Regions from separate parts of the Streptomyces sp. NPDC003720 genome, predicted to be linked through region 2. Evidence: riboswitches for the same ligand, from Rfam matches in the RefSeq annotation. Region 2 holds a riboswitch; each other region holds the start of a gene.
The links. Region 2 has a riboswitch for S-adenosylmethionine ahead of ACFYU0_RS05200 (amino acid ABC transporter permease). Riboswitches for the same ligand answer to the same signal wherever they lie in the genome.

Region 1 (3,786 bases), on a different contig from region 2:
CCTTGAACGCGTCCGCCCAGCGCTCGGTCAGGAACGCGGCCCGGTCCGCGCCGAGGATGCCGGTCAGCAGCTCGGCGGCGATGTCGTCGGGCAGCAGCCGGAAGTAGTCCGGCGGGGCCCACGGGGTGTGCGAGAAGTGGCCGATGCGCAGGTCCGGACGGAGCTGCCGGAGCATCCGGGGGGCGAGGGCCAGGTGGTAGTCCTGGATGAGCACCGCGGCACCCTCGGCCGCCTCCTGCGCCAGCGCCTCGGCGAACGCCCGGTTGTACGCCTGGTACGAGGCCCACTGGCGGCGGAACTCCGCGTCGAGGACCGGCTCCAGCGGGGTCTGGTACAGCATGTGGTGGACGAACCAGAGCACCGAGTTGGCGATGCCGTTGTAGGCGTCGTGGTGCACGGCCGCGTCGATGTCCAGCATCCGCACGTGCTGCCCGCCGGTGTCCTCGGACGGCAGCAGGCCGCCGCCCGCCCGCCGTGCCGCCTCCCGGTCGCCGTCGCCGAGCGCGGCGCAGACCCACACCGCGTTGGCGTCCGGCCCGATGGCCGAAAGACCCGAGACCAGTCCGCCGCCGCCCCGTCTGGCGCGCAGCGAACCGTCCTCGAGCGCCTCGTACGAAACCGGGCCGCGGTTGGACGCGACCAGTACCTCAGCACCCTGCGTGGAAGCCATGATTCTCAACCTAGCCCGGCCCGGAAACGCTCAAACGTGCGCTCCGCCCCGGAAGGCGGCTGTATACGGCCGTTCTTCCGCGTTCACCGCGCCGCTCAGGCCACCCTGCGGTGCGCGTACTCCGCGATCTCCACCATCGGCGGCCGCTCCTCGGTGTCCACCGGGTAGGTGCGCGGCTCGAACCCGTCCTCGCCGCGCTCGAACTGGGTGAGCGCGGGCCGTACGAGGTGGCCGCGGGCCAGCCGGAGCTGCGCGGTGCGGTAGATCGCCGCGGCCATCCGGCCGAGCGCCTGCCCGTCCTGGTGCCGGTGCCTGCGCACCCCCACGTCCACCTGGGCCAGCGCGTCCAGGCCCACCAGGTGCAGGGCGTCCACCAGCATGCCGAGCTCCACGCCGTAGCCCACCGGGAACGGGAGCTGCTCCAGCAGCGAGCGGCGGGCCGCGTACTCCCCGCCCAGCGGCTGCACGAAGCCGGCGAGCTGCGGCCAGTGCATGTTCAGCAGGGGGCGGGCCATCAGCTCGGTGACCCGGCCGCCCTGTCCGGCGGCGCCGCCCAGCGGACGGTCGTACATCGCCTTGACCAGGTCGACGTCCGGGTCGGTGAGCAGCGGGCCGACGATGCCGAGGACGAAGTCGGAGGAGAACTCCCGCAGGTCGGCGTCGACGAAGCAGACGATGTCCCCGCTCGTCGCCAGCAGCGAGCGCCACAGCACCTCACCCTTGCCGGGGAGGGCCGGTATGCGCGGCAGGACGCTGTCGCGGTGCACCACCCGGGCGCCGGCCGCGGCGGCGACCTCGGCGGTGCGGTCGGTGGACCCGGAGTCGACCACGACTATCTCGTCGACCAGCGGAGCCTGCCGCACGAGGTCGCGGCGGATGACGGCGACGATGTCGCCGACCGTCTCCTCCTCGTTCAGCGCGGGCAGGACGACGGAGACGGACTGGCCGGAGCGCTGTTTGGCGGCCAGGACTCCGTGCAGCGGGCGGTCGGCCACGGACCAGGAGCGGGTGGCCAGCCAGCGCTCGACTTCTTCCAGCACGGTCTGCGGCTCCTCACTGTCGTGATCACGCCTGTTGAGGGGGGTGATGCATCTCGCGGTTCGGACGACTATCTCAACTGTCCCGGCCGTCGGTTACAGTCTTGAACAACGCCGATGACCATCGCATGTCGGGGTCGCCCGGCGTTCACAACCGAATACCGCTCATCCAGAGGGGCAGAGGGACACGGCCCGATGAAGCCCCGGCAACCCCCCTGAGCCGCACTCGTTTCGCGCGAGGCTCCCGGCCAGGGAAGGTGCCAAATCCGTCTCGCGGCGAGATGCGTCGTGAGGAAGATGAGGAGAAAGGGCCTCGCCTCCATGGCTGTGCAGACAGTTGCAAGCACCAGCAATCCCGCCGTCGATCTCGGCCCCGCCGCTGCCCTGAGCTGTCGCGAATGCGGCCACCGGGTACCCCTCGGACCGGTCTTCGCGTGCGAGGAGTGTTTCGGCCCGCTGGAGATCGCCTACGACTTCTCGGCCTACGACACCGAGGAACTGCGCCGGCGCATCGAGGCGGGCCCCGCGAACATCTGGCGCTACGCGCCCCTGCTGCCCGTCCCCGCCGACGTGGCCGACAAGCCGAACATCAACCCCGGCTGGACCAAGCTCGTCAAGGCCGACAACCTGGCCGCCGAGCTGGGCGTCACCGGCGGGCTGTACGTGAAGGACGACTCCGGCAACCCGACGCACTCCTTCAAGGACCGCGTCGTCGCCCAGGCCCTGGAGGCCGCGCGCGCCTTCGGCTTCACCACCCTGTCGTGCTCCTCCACCGGGAACCTCGCCGGCGCCGTCGGCGCCGCCGCCGCCCGGGCCGGCTTCCGCTCCTGCGTGTTCATCCCGCACGACCTGGAGCAGGGCAAGGTCGTCATGGCCGCGGTCTACGGCGGCGAACTCGTCGGCATCGAGGGCAACTACGACGACGTGAACCGGTTCTGCTCCGAGCTGATCGGCGACCCGGCCGGCGAGGGCTGGGGCTTCGTCAACGTCAACCTGCGGCCGTACTACGCCGAGGGCTCCAAGACGCTGGCGTACGAGATCTGCGAGCAGCTCGGCTGGCGGCTGCCGGACCAGATCGTGGTCCCGATCGCCTCCGGCTCCCAGCTCACGAAGATCGACAAGGGCCTGCAGGAGCTGATCAAGCTGGGTCTGGTCGAGGACCGGCCGTACAAGATCTTCGGCGCCCAGGCCGAGGGCTGCTCGCCGGTGTCGACCGCGTACAAGGCGGGCCACGACGTCGTACGGCCGCAGAAGCCGAACACCATCGCCAAGTCCCTCGCCATCGGCAACCCGGCCGACGGGCCGTACGTCCTGGACATCGCCCGCCGCACCGGCGGCGCGGTCGAGGACGTGACGGACGAGGAGGTCGTGGACGCGATCAAGCTGCTGGCCCGGACCGAGGGCATCTTCGCGGAGACGGCGGGCGGCGTGACCGTCGGCGTCACCCGCAAGCTGCTCAAGGAGGGCGTGCTGGACCCGGCGAAGACCACGGTCGTCCTCAACACCGGCGACGGCCTCAAGACCCTCGACGCGGTGGCCGGTACCGGCCTCACCGCCACCATCCGCCCGAACCTGGACTCCTTCCGAGAGGCTGGCCTCGCATGAGCGTGACCGTTCGCATCCCCACCATCCTGCGCACCTACACCGGCGGGCAGGCCGAGGTCCCCGCCGAGGGCGCGAACCTCGCCGAGGTCATCGAGAACCTGGAGAAGAACCACACCGGGATCGCCGCGCGGGTGCTGGACGACCAGGGCAAGCTGCGCCGTTTCGTCAACGTGTACGTCAACGACGACGACGTCCGCTTCGAGCAGGGGCTGGAGACCGCGACCCCGGACGGCGCCGGCGTCTCCATCATTCCGGCCGTCGCCGGCGGCTGACAGAATGACCGATCATTACCTTCGGTAACGCCGGTTACCCATTGTTCATTGAATGGCCTCCTCCGCGAGAGAAGCGGAGGGGGCCATTCTGAGTGATTGAGCGCGGTAGAGTTGGGGAACCCGCTCCCGGACCGTGGGTCAGGAGCCTTGGATTCACCGCGGTGCACCCGACAAGAAACAGCCAAAGTGCGGGTGCTTTCTG
Region 2 (3,786 bases):
TGAGGGGTCAAGAACCGCCGCGCTCGCGGGGGATTTTCTGACCGGCCTCGACCGCCACCGGCAACCGGTTCTCGGCCGGGGGCAGCGGGCAGGTGGCCAGGTCCGTGTACGCGCACGGCAGGTTCGCGGCGCGGTTCAGGACGACGGTACCGTCGAGACGGCGGCGCCCACGGTCGTCGGGGGCGCGCGCGGTCCCGCCAGGTACGGGAAGGATCCCGTCTGCGGAATTCACGCAGACGGGCGATGGGGCGCTAGAAGGGCAGACCGAAGCCGGCCTCCGTCAGTAGCTTCGTGCCCAGGGCCAGACCGAGGTGGTAGCGGCCGTGGGTCGCGGCCTGGGCGGCCTGGGCCTGGCTGGAGATCAGCAGCGGGTGGCGGCCGAAAACGGGGATCGCGGAGGTGCCGACCTGCAGTGCGGGCACTTCGCGACCGACGATCGCCGCAAGCTGGGGCGAGTCCGGGCCGAAGGCCTGCCCGAACCAGGCCAACGCGAGGCCGAGTTCCGCGGCCTCTCGGGCCAGTTGGACGGTCGCGTCGACCTGGTTCGGCGCGTCGGACGCGTTGAGCGCTACTCCAACAGTCATGTCAGTCAGAACCGGCTCCGATCGAGAGAGCCTGCGAGCCCTTCTGGGTCCCTTGCAGGAGACCGTCACCGCGTCCCGACGGTTGCAGTGGGAAACGTGTGGTGACTGTGCCACCGAGGGACACCGTCCATCGGGAAGTCCGCGACCCGGGACGGACCTCTTGACGTCGACGTCGGTCGGATCGACACTCACTGCAGGAATCCCAGTAAATCGGTAGGGAAATATGAGACGTCTGAAACCGGTCACCGTCCGAGTGAGCCGTCCGTCTCTTCACCTGACCTGCCGCCGCCACATCGACCTGCAGCGCGTCTGCAGCGCGATCAGGTCCCGGGCCTGAGCCGCGCCCATCCCGCGCCGACGGCGTCCCCTCATCGTTCGCCCTGTCCGGTGTGCGCAGGTGAGCCCTGCTCCCTCGTCCGACGTCGCTTCCGCCGCGCGTACGTCCCGCGCCCGCTCTCGGGGAGAGTCATGACCGTCACACCGCTGGCCGCCCACCCGTCCGGCCGATCCGCGCCCGCCTTCCGGGGCCGGATCGGCCGGGACGCACGCAGCGGCCACTACGCCGTTCCCGGCCGCTACCGGCTCCATCTGTCGACCGCGTGTCCCGATGGGCTCCGCCTCGCCGTCGTCCACAGCCTGCTCAGCCTGGACACCGTATGCCCCACGACTTTCCTGCCCGCCGTGCCCGACTGCCCCGAGGGCGGTCACTCGGCTCTGCGGCCGCTCTACGACGCGAGCGCACACCGGTACACCGGTCCGGCCGTCGCTCCTGTGCTCAGCGACGACTGGTCCGGACGGATCGTCAGCACCCACGCGCCGGACATCATGCGCGACCTCGCCCGGAGATTCGGCAGCGAGCGCCCCTCGCCCTACCCCTGCGGCGCGGAGTCCGAGATCGAGGCCGTCGAGCGGATGTGCGCGCAGGGCATCGAGGAGGCCGCCCAGCGCGCCGGTTCGGCCGGCGCGGAGCGGGCGGAGCGCGACGCGGCGCTCGGGACGCTGTTGGAGACGCTGGGCGTGCTGGAGCGCTGGCTTGCCGGGCGTACCTACGTGATTCGCGACGAAGTCACCGTCGCGGACGTGGAGTTGTGGGTCGCTCTGGTCCAACTCGACACCGTGCACCGCAACCATTTGGACGCCGCCGCGGTGCAGCGCATCGCCGGCCAACCGGCGCTGTGGGCTTACGCCCGCCGCCTGACCGCCCACCCGGCCTTCGGTACCCACCTGAACCTCGACGGCATCGCACGCCGGCACCACGCCCGCTGTCATGGCCTGGAGGCCGCCGGCGCAGCCGTCCCGATCCTTGACTGGGCGGCACACGCAGCCCGTTAGCCGGTCCATCTGGTGGACCAGCGTTGACATTCGTTCGGGCAGTTGTCTTAACTACGGCCCAGAACGGTCATGAGCGTCAGCAACAAGCCCTGGCTAGCTGACCGGCAACCCTCGCGCCGCGGTGGGGTGCCCCAGGTGACGACCGGACCGAAAACGTTTCGGTAAGCGCGAGGCCCGAAGGGCCGGAAGAGTGACGGTGACGCCATGCACGCAGCTCCCAGGACGGCGATCCGCCGCCCACAGGGCTGCGTACGGGCGTACCGCAATCTGCTGGTGGCCGATCGCACCGTCGATCTGCTCCGCGTGAACAGCGCATTGTGTACCGCACCGGGCTGTGCCCGCTGCCGGGGCTGACACCTCCCCGCAGCCCCCGCACCCCCTGACCGACACCGCCCGCGCGGTGTGCCGTCGTCCCTCCGCCCCCCGGTACCTCGCCGTCGTGTGCGTCCCCGCATGCCGCCGCGCTCCCGGGGCGTTACCACCCAGCCGGAGCCCACCATGAGCGAACCCCCTGGCGCCACCATCACCCTCCCCGAGGCGCATACCGCCAACGAACCGTCGAAAGCCCTCACGGCCCAACGAGTTCTACCGCTACGGCGGCCAGGACGCTGGATCGTCACCGCGGTCGCCCTGGTCCTCGTCGCCCAGGTCTTGCACGGACTGATCTCCAACCCCTTCTACCAGTGGAACCGCTTCGGCTACTGGTTCCTGCGACCGAACATCCTCGACGGACTCCTGATCACACTCGAAGCGACCGCCTACAGCGCCGTGTTGGGACTGATCGGCGGCATCCTGCTCGCTCTGGCCCGGCTGTCGAAGAGCCCGGTGCTGCGCGCCCTCAGCTGGACCTACGTCTGGGCGTTCCGCTCCATACCGCTCATCGTGGTGCTGATCTTCCTCTACAACTTCAGTGCCCTGTACAAGACGTTGAGCGTCGGCATTCCCTTCGGGCCGGCCCTTTTCACCTTCGACGAGTCGAAACTCGCCACCGACATGGTCGTCGCCGTCATCGGCCTCAGCCTCAACGAGGCCGCCTACGCGGCCGAGGTGGTGCGCGGCGGCATCCTTTCCGTCGATCAGGGCCATCACGAGGCGGCCGCGGCGCTCGGCCTGCCCAAGGCCTACCAGTTCCGGAGAATCGTCTTCCCGCAGGCCCTGCGCTCGATCACCCCGAACTACGTCAACCAGCTCATCGGCCTCATCAAGGGGACCTCGCTGGTCTTCTACGTCTCCCTGCTCGACCTGTTCGGCTCCGCGCAGACCATGGGCTCCACCTACCCCGGCGACATCGTGCCGCTGCTGCTGGTAGTGACCGTCTGGTACCTGATCCTGACCAGCGTCGTCTCCGTCGTCCAGTTCTACGTCGAGCGGTACTTCGCCCGCGGTGCCACCCGCGTCCAGCCGCCGACGCCGCTGCAGAAGCTCCGCACCGGTCTCACCGACCTGCGGGCCCGCATCCGCCGGGAGGCCACCGTATGACCGCCGAGACGCTCGAAGCCCTGGCGGAGGTCGAGGCCGCCACCGTCGAGGTGCACGATGTGCACAAGTGGTACGGCGCCCATCGGGTGCTGAACGGGATCGATCTGACCGTCCGCCCCGGCGAGGTCACCGTGATCCTCGGCCCCTCCGGCTCCGGCAAGTCCACCCTGCTGCGGGTCATCAACCACTTGGAGAAGCCCGAGATCGGCTACGTCAGCATCAACGGCGAGCTGATCGGCGTGAAGCGGCAGGGCGACCGGCTGAAGGAGCTGAGCGAGCGGGCCATCCTCACCCAGCGCGGGAGGATCGGGTTCGTCTTCCAGAACTTCAACCTCTTCCCGCACCTGACGGTCCTGGACAACGTGGCTGCCGCCCCCGTCGCCACCGGCCG
Region 3 (3,786 bases), on a different contig from region 2:
TCACATAGCGGCGCATGCGCTAGCCGATCCAGGTGTCGTGCAGTTGGACCCGGCTGGAGGCGTCGAAGTTCAGGTCGTGCACCTTCTTCGCCACGCCCAACTGGGTCTGGAGCTCAACCACCGGCACGTAGTGGGCGTTCTGCACGATCAACTGCTGTGCCTGGGTGACCAGTTGCCTGCGCTTGGCCCCATCGACGGTTGCGGCCTGGTCGGACAGGGCGGTGTCGAGGGAACTGACGGGCAGGCGGTAGAAGTTGGCCAGCTTGGTGGAGAAGGAGCTGCGCAGGATGTCGGGGTCGGCACGGGTCACGTTGCCCCACACCGCGTCGTAGTCACCCGACTGGAGGGTCGGGGCGAACTGCGTGATCTGGAGCTGCTTGAGAACCACTTCGACGCCGACGGCCTTGAGCTGCTGCTGGATCAGCTCCAGCGCGGGCTGGTTGGTGGCCGCGTTGGGGAACCACTTGATGGTCAGGCTGAGCTTCTTGCCGTCCTTGGCGCGGATGCCGTCGCTGCCGGTCTTCCAGCCGGCCCCGTCCAGCGAGGACTTGGCCGCGGCGGCGTCGAAGGTCAGGCCGGAGGCGAGGTCGGTGTAGTCGGGCGTGGTGTGCGCGAGGACGCTGGTGGCCGGCCGGGTGCCGGTCGGAAACACGGTGTCGGCGATCTGCTGCCGGTCAACGGCGTACAGGATCGCCTGGCGCACCTTGGCGTCCTTGAGCAGCGGCCGTGAGTTGTTGAGGCCGAGACCGAACACGACGCCGGGGTTGGCCCGTCGCTGGAGGGTGACCTGGCCGCCCTTGAGGGCCGCCTCGTTGGCCTTGCCGACGCTGGAGACGGCGTCGACCTGGCCGGACTGCAGGCTGCCGGCCCGCACACCCGCCTCCGGCACCACCTTGAACACCAGCTTGTCCAGGTACGCCTCGCCCTTCTTGGACCACAGCGAGGAACCCCAGGCGTATCCGGTGCGCTTGGCGAGGGTGAGGGACTGGTTCTGCACGTACTGCTTCAGCACGAAGGGCCCGGACCCGATCACCCCCTCGCTGCACTTCCGCTGCGGGGTCTTCTTCACGCTCGCCGAGGACTCGATCCCCAGCGAGTGTGTCGAAGTGGCCTGAAGAAACTGGGCGTTGGGCTGGCTGAAGGTCACCTTCACGGTGAGCGGGTCGACCACGGTGGTGCTCTTGACGCCGCTCAGATAGCCCTCGGCGAGCGTCCCCAGGGCGCCGAGCTTCGGCACCGCGTCGAAGTTGTCCTTGACCACCTGCGCGGTCAGCTTCGAGCCGTCGCTGAAGGTGACGCCCGACCTCAGATGGAACGTGAACGTCGTGGCGTCGGAGCTGACATCCCAGCTCTTCGCCAGCCACGGCACGATCTTGCCGGTCTTGGGGTCCTGGTCCGTCAGGGAGTCCACGACCTGGCGCACCGAGTAGATGGTCTCGTTGCTGGCGACCTGCTGCGGATCCACGCAGCCGGCGTCCGAACCCACCGCGAAGGTCAGGGTGCCGCCGGACTTGGGCTGCCCGGCGCCGCTGCCGGAATCGCCGCCGCCGGAGCCGCAGGCGCTCAGCAGAACACTGGTGGTCACAAGGGCGGTCAGTGCCGCCCACCGGGAGGATCTGACATGGGAAAGTGCAGTCACGGAGGGCTTCTCCAACTCGTGTCACCAGGCACGGACGCCGTACGAGGCATGGCCGTGCGTGGGCATGCGGCCCCGGCCGGCGCGACGCCGGTGCCGAGGGGGCGCTGTGCAGGCGGGGATCAGAGGGAAAAGGGAGGATCAAAGACAGGCGGAGATCAGGCGCAGGCGGGTGCGGCGACGACAGGTCTCGTACCGCGGCCTGGGGCGGGAAGACCCGTCAGGCCTGACAGAGACAGCTGGTCGAGCGCTTGAGGTCGATGTGGCGCCGACGCGAGAGCCGGGAGAACACGGTGGCGCCGGCGAAACGGGCGCTGAGGTCACCACCGTGCCGCATATCGGTCCTCCGCCTATCCGGCCCCGGTCACGGGGCCACGCGCTTGCGGGATCGTCGGTGATCCCGCCGGGCTTTCACCTGGAGCACCCCACCGCGCGGGAGGGTTGCCGGTCAGCGAGCCAGGGCTTCACGCTGACACTCAATGCCGTTCATGATCCTACGGAGCGGTCTTGGCGTGCGTCAATGGCGCAAAAGGACGCTCCGTCAGGGGAGTCGGGGCGTGAGTGCGTCCGGCTCAGGAGCCTCCGCGCTCGCGGGGGATCTTCTGGCCGGCCTCGATCGCCACGGGCAGCCGGTTCTCGGCCGGGGGCAGCGGGCAGGTGGCCAGGTCCGTGTAGGCGCACGGCAGGTTCGCGGCGCGGTTGAAGTCCAGGACGACCGTGCCGTCGGCGGCGGGCGGATCGAGCGCCAGGGACCGGTTGGCGGCGTAGGTGGTGACCCCGGAGGTCGCGTCGGTGAACAGCACCAGCAGCCGTCCCGCACCAGGGCCGGGAAATGCGGTCAGCGACAGCGGGCGCCCGTCGAGCTCGAACTCGACCCTGCCCGGAGCGTCGTACACATGCTCAAGGCCCTCGACCGCGGCGCCCACGGTGGTCGGCCGCGGTGTGTCGAAGGGAATGTAGCGGCCAGGCACGGCCCAGCGCGGATCGGGGGCGTAGGCGGGCGTGCCGGTGAAAGCCGTGCGCAGCGGCGCGTCCGGGTGCCGGGGGCGCACGATGTCGTTGCCGCCGCGCTTGGCGACCTCGATGACGGCGTCTCCCCAGACGGCGTCGACGCCGCCGCGCTCGGGAAGCACGCCGAAGCGGTGCTGGCCGCGCACCGGCGTCCCGTCGACGACCAGCTCCTCGCCCTCGTCGAGGTCCACGACGACGCCTTCGGGGCCGGTGTGCCACGAGCCGGGCGCGTCCGGGAAGCGCTGGGGCCGGTCGTCGAGCCAGTGCAGGCCGGTGACCGCCAGGAAGCCGTGCGGGGCGGCGAGCCGGGCCTCCTGGCTGCGGTACCACTCCAGCCAGGTCTCGGTGAAGGCGTGGAGGTCCGTGGTGGTGGCCTCGGTGGTCATATGGGGAATCTCCTTTGTGCCGGGGGTGCCTTCGGGCAGGGAATGCAAGGGGTTGTGGGGCCGACGGGTGTACTCAGCCGGCCAGTTCGCCGAGGAGTCGCCAGGTGCGTCGGCGGTCGGCTGCTCCCGCGATCTCGGTGACCGAGAACACGACCTCGGTGGCGCCCGCGTCGTGACGGCGCACCTCGGCCTCGAACGTCTTCTCGTCGCGCCGGGCCGGGGGCTCAGCCCGCCTGCCGCTGGCGCGGTGCGGACCGGTGGGTGAGGGGTGCGCGCAGGCCGAGGTTCTCGCGCAGGGTGTTGCCGGTGTATTCGGTGCGGTAGATCCCGCGTTCCTGCAGTTCCGGGACGAGCAGGTCGACGATGTCGTCGAGGCCGTCGGGGATGAGGTACGGCGTGACGTTGAATCCGTCGACCGCGCCGTGCCGTACATAGTGGGCGAACTTGTCGGCGAGGCCGGACGGAGTGCCGACGTGCCCGCGCTGCGGGCCCAGCGCGATGACGGTCTCGCGCAGCGACCAGCCGTGCGCCTCCGCCTTCGCCCGCCACTCCCCGACGACGGCACGCGGGTCGGCGACGCGCCGAGCACCGAAGGAGCCGTCGTTCTCGGTGACGACCGGGTCCTCCTTGGGCAAGGGGCCGTCGGCGTCGTGGTCCGACAGGTCGATGCCCCACAGCAGCCCGGCGATCCCCAAGGCCGTTGCAGGGGTGACCTGTTGGAGCCGGACCCAGCGCTTCTTCTCCTGAGCCTCC
Region 4 (3,786 bases), on a different contig from region 2:
CGTCGAGGAGTACCGGGAGATCACCAGCGGCCACGGCCACCACTGATCCCCGAGCGTCGCCACGCCACAGTCGAAGGGCCCCGTCCGGCTTGCGGACGGGGCCCTTCGCCGTGTCCGGGGCTGGATAGGGTGGGAGCACACCGTTGTGCGACGACACCCAGGAGCGGCTATGAGCGCTGTGACCCCCGCTGGAGGCGACACCGCGGCGGGCCGTTCCTGGCCCGCCCTGCTGAACGGCCTGCTGGACGGCCGGGACCTGTCCGCCGACGACACCGCCTGGGCCATGGACCTCATCATGCGCGGGGAGGCGACCGACGCCCAGATCGCCGGGTTCATGGTGGCGCTGCGCGCCAAGGGCGAGACGGTGCAGGAGATCACCGGACTCGTGCGGACCATGTACGAGCACGCCAATGTGATCGAGGTGCCCGGGCCGGCCGTCGACATCGTCGGCACCGGCGGCGACGGCGCGAAGACGGTGAACATCTCCACCATGTCGTCGATCGTCGTCGCCGGCACCGGCACGAAGGTCGTCAAGCACGGCAACCGCGCCGCGTCCTCCGCCTCCGGCTCCTCCGACGTGCTGGAGAAGCTCGGCATCAACCTGTCCCTGACCCCGCGGCGGGTCGCCGAGGTCGCCGAAGAGGCCGGCATCACCATCTGCTTCGCGGTGAAGTTCCACCCGTCGCTGCGCCATGTGGCGGCGGCGCGCGGCCAGTTGGGCATCCGCACCACCTTCAACGTGCTCGGCCCGCTGACCAACCCGGCCAAGGTGCGCGCCCAGGCGGTCGGCGTGGCCGATCCGCGCATGGCGCCGATCGTGGCCGGGGTGCTGGCCGAGCGCGGCAACTCCGCCCTTGTCTTCCGGGGCGACGACGGGCTGGACGAGCTGACCACCACCTCGACGTCCCGGGTGTGGGTGGTCCGGGACGGCGAGGTCGCCGAGGAGCGCTTCGACCCCCGGGACGCCGGCATCGAGCTGGTCCCCGTGGAGGCGCTGCGCGGCGCCGACGCCTCGTACAACGCGGAGGTGGCCCGGCGCGTGCTGGACGGCGAGCACGGCCCCGTCCGGGACGCGGTGCTGCTGAACTCGGCGGCGGCGCTGGTCGCCCTGCGGCCGTCCGGCGAGCCGCTCACCGAGCAGCTCCGGGCCGGCATGGCGAGGGCGGCGGAGTCCATCGACAGCGGTGCGGCGAAGCGGACGCTGGAGCGCTGGGTGGCGGCCAGCAACGCCTGACCCGCCCCGGTGCGACGCGAGGCGCGGTCCGGATGCCGGACCGCGCCTTGCGCATAGAAGATCGTGTGGCAGGATACTGAACCAGGTCATGAGTGACAGCCATTCGGCCCCGGCCGGCTGTCCGGCAACCCTCCGTCCGTGGCGGGGTGCCCCGGGTGAGGACCAGGTCGTGGGCAGCGAGGTCCACGGCAAGCGCGGACCCCTCGCGCGGCTCCTGAAGGAGCGCGGGACCAGGGGTCCTGGTCGTCGAGGGAGCCTTCTGTGAGCAAGCGAATGCGATAGGGCGTAGAGCCCCGCCTCCGCGTACCCCTTTTCACCTTCCGCCGTGCTCGAGCCGTACCGCTCGCACGGTGATTCCAGCCTGCCTCACGGGAGTTCACCATGTCCGTCTCCACCGCTGCCGCCGTCCAGACCATTTGTGGCGAGCTGCCCGTTCTGGGCCGCGACGTCTCCGTCCCGCTCGTCACGGGCGGCGAGGTCGCCTACGCCGCGCTCGACTACGCCGCCAGCGCCCCCGCCCTGCAGCGCGTCTGGGACGACGTCGCCGCCTACGCGCCGTACTACGGCAGCGTCCACCGCGGCGCCGGCTACCTCTCCCAGCTCTCCACCGACCTGTTCGAGAACGCCCGCCGGACGGTCGCCGGATTCCTCGACTGCCGCGCCCAGGACCAGGTGGTCTTCACCCGCTCGACCACGGACTCCCTGAACCTCCTCGCCCGGGCGCTCCCGGCCGGCTGCGAGGTCTTCGTCTTCGAGACCGAGCACCACGCCGCCCTGCTGCCGTGGCGGGACGCGCGGGTGACCGTCCTCGACGCGCCGCGCACCCCGCGGCAGGCCGTGGAGACGCTGGAGCGGGCCCTCGCCGACCGCGACCCGTACGGCCCGGCCCTGGTGTGCGTCACCGGCGCCTCCAACGTCACCGGCGAGCTGTGGCCGGTGCGCGAGCTGGCCGCCGCGGCCCACGCGCACGGGGCCCGGATCGTCCTGGACGCCGCCCAGCTCGCCCCGCACCACCCGGTGTCCGTCCGGGACCTGGACGTCGACTGGGTGGCCTTCTCCGGGCACAAGCTGTACGCGCCCTTCGGCTCCGGCGTGCTGGCCGGCCGCGCCGACTGGCTGGCCGCGGCCGAGCCGTACCTCGCGGGCGGCGGCGCCAGCCGCAGGGTCACGCGGCGCGAGGACGGGGGAGTGGACGCGGAGTGGCACGAGAGCGCCGCCCGCCACGAGGCCGGCTCCCCGAACGTCATCGGCGCCTACTCCATCGCCTCCGCCTGCAAGGCCCTCACCGAGGCCGGCTGGGAGGCCCTGGTGGCCCGCGAGCAGCACCTGATCGCCCGGGTCCGGGCGGGTCTCGCCGAGGTCCCGGAGGTCAGGGTGCTGTCGCTGTTCGGCGACGACGCCCCGCGGGTCGGCGTGATCTCCTTCGTGGTCGAGGGCTGGAACAGCTCCCACTTCGCCGCCGCGCTCTCCGCCGAGTACGGCATCGGCGTCCGCGACGGCCTGTTCTGCGCCCACCCGCTGGTGCGCACCCTGCTGGGCGGCGACCCCGGGGCGCCGGGAGAGTGCGGGGCGCCCGAGGCCGCGCCCGGCGAGAGGTCCCTGAACGCGGTCCGGGTCAGCTTCGGGGCGGGCACGCCCGACGAGCACGTCGAGCGCTTCGTCGACGCGGTGCGGGAGCTGGTCCGCGACGGCGCGCGCTGGCGCTACCGCACCGAGGACGGCCGCTGCGTGCCGGTGCGCGATCAGGTCTGAGCCGCAGGCGCGACGTCAGGCGGCGTTCACGAGTCGAGGCCGATCGCGAACGCCGCCTCCAGGTCGTGCTGGGAGTAGGTGCGGAACGCGACGTGCGTGTCGGTGCCCTCCACGCCGGGGATCTTGCTGATCCGCCCGGGGATGACGTCGGCCAGGTCGTCGTGCCGCCGCACCCGCACCATGGCGATCAGGTCGTAGGTGCCCGTGACGGAGAAAACCTCGCTCACCGAGTCCAGCGAAGCGATCTGCTCCGCGATCTCGGGGATCCGGTCCACGCTGGTCTTGATCAGGACAATCGCGGTGATCACGGTTGGTTCTCTCCCTCGGGGGCCGGGGCCGGTGCGGTCCTCACTCTAGTAGTCGGCCCGTAGCGCACCCACGCGTAGCCGAAGCCGAGGCCGAAGCCGATCAGGTGGGCCAGGTAGGCCACCCCGGGACCCTGGCCGGCACGGCCCGCCGCGAGCCACTGCAGGGCCGCCCAGAAGGGCAGCACGACCCAGGCCGGGAAGCGCAGGGGGAGGAAGAACAGGAAGGGGAGGAGACTGGTCACACGGGCACGTGGGAACAGGTAGAGGAACGCTCCGAGAACCGCCGAGATCGCCCCCGAGGCGCCCACCAGCGACTGTCCGGAGGCGGAGTTGGCGGCCGCGTAGCCCAGCAGGGCCAGGTAACCGCAGCCCACGTAGAAGAGGGTGAACTCGACCCGGCCCATCCGTTCCTCGGTCATCAGCCCGAAGACGAAGAGGAAGAGCATGTTCCCGAGCAGATGCACCCAGCTGCCGTGCACGAACAGCGCGGTG

Region 1: linked by a shared signal. The riboswitch ahead of thrC (threonine synthase) and the one ahead of ACFYU0_RS05200 (amino acid ABC transporter permease) in region 2 are both predicted to bind S-adenosylmethionine.
Region 3: linked by a shared signal. The riboswitch ahead of ACFYU0_RS07525 (putative leader peptide) and the one ahead of ACFYU0_RS05200 (amino acid ABC transporter permease) in region 2 are both predicted to bind S-adenosylmethionine.
Region 4: linked by a shared signal. The riboswitch ahead of ACFYU0_RS24380 (aminotransferase class V-fold PLP-dependent enzyme) and the one ahead of ACFYU0_RS05200 (amino acid ABC transporter permease) in region 2 are both predicted to bind S-adenosylmethionine.

Annotation. Positions count from the first base shown of each region.
Region 1 covers NZ_JBIANZ010000007.1:157,481-161,266, forward strand. Annotated here, with positions in the region: gene ACFYU0_RS20630 (trehalose-6-phosphate synthase) at 1-670, opposite strand, end outside; gene ACFYU0_RS20635 (glucosyl-3-phosphoglycerate synthase) at 766-1,710, opposite strand; SAM riboswitch class I at 1,870-2,011, shown strand; gene thrC (threonine synthase) at 2,029-3,312, shown strand; gene ACFYU0_RS20645 (MoaD/ThiS family protein) at 3,309-3,584, shown strand.
Region 2 covers NZ_JBIANZ010000001.1:1,063,607-1,067,392, forward strand. Annotated here, with positions in the region: partial or broken gene ACFYU0_RS05185 (DUF1684 domain-containing protein) at 8-154, opposite strand; partial or broken gene ACFYU0_RS05190 (LLM class flavin-dependent oxidoreductase) at 255-584, opposite strand; gene ACFYU0_RS05195 (glutathione S-transferase C-terminal domain-containing protein) at 1,053-1,916, shown strand; SAM riboswitch class IV at 1,982-2,090, shown strand; gene ACFYU0_RS05200 (amino acid ABC transporter permease) at 2,415-3,395, shown strand; gene ACFYU0_RS05205 (amino acid ABC transporter ATP-binding protein) at 3,392-3,786, shown strand, end outside.
Region 3 covers NZ_JBIANZ010000002.1:439,619-443,404, forward strand. Annotated here, with positions in the region: gene ACFYU0_RS07515 (ABC transporter permease) at 1-16, opposite strand, end outside; gene ACFYU0_RS07520 (ABC transporter substrate-binding protein) at 20-1,585, opposite strand; gene ACFYU0_RS07525 (putative leader peptide) at 1,857-1,973, opposite strand; SAM riboswitch class IV at 2,008-2,120, opposite strand; gene ACFYU0_RS07530 (DUF1684 domain-containing protein) at 2,209-3,033, opposite strand; partial or broken gene ACFYU0_RS07535 (LLM class F420-dependent oxidoreductase) at 3,107-3,241, opposite strand; gene ACFYU0_RS07540 (NtaA/DmoA family FMN-dependent monooxygenase) at 3,258-3,786, opposite strand, start outside.
Region 4 covers NZ_JBIANZ010000009.1:7,387-11,172, forward strand. Annotated here, with positions in the region: gene ACFYU0_RS24370 (cytochrome bc complex cytochrome b subunit) at 1-46, shown strand, start outside; gene trpD (anthranilate phosphoribosyltransferase) at 170-1,234, shown strand; SAM riboswitch class IV at 1,319-1,435, shown strand; gene ACFYU0_RS24380 (aminotransferase class V-fold PLP-dependent enzyme) at 1,616-2,986, shown strand; gene ACFYU0_RS24385 (Lrp/AsnC ligand binding domain-containing protein) at 3,013-3,294, opposite strand; gene ACFYU0_RS24390 (rhomboid family intramembrane serine protease) at 3,291-3,786, opposite strand, start outside.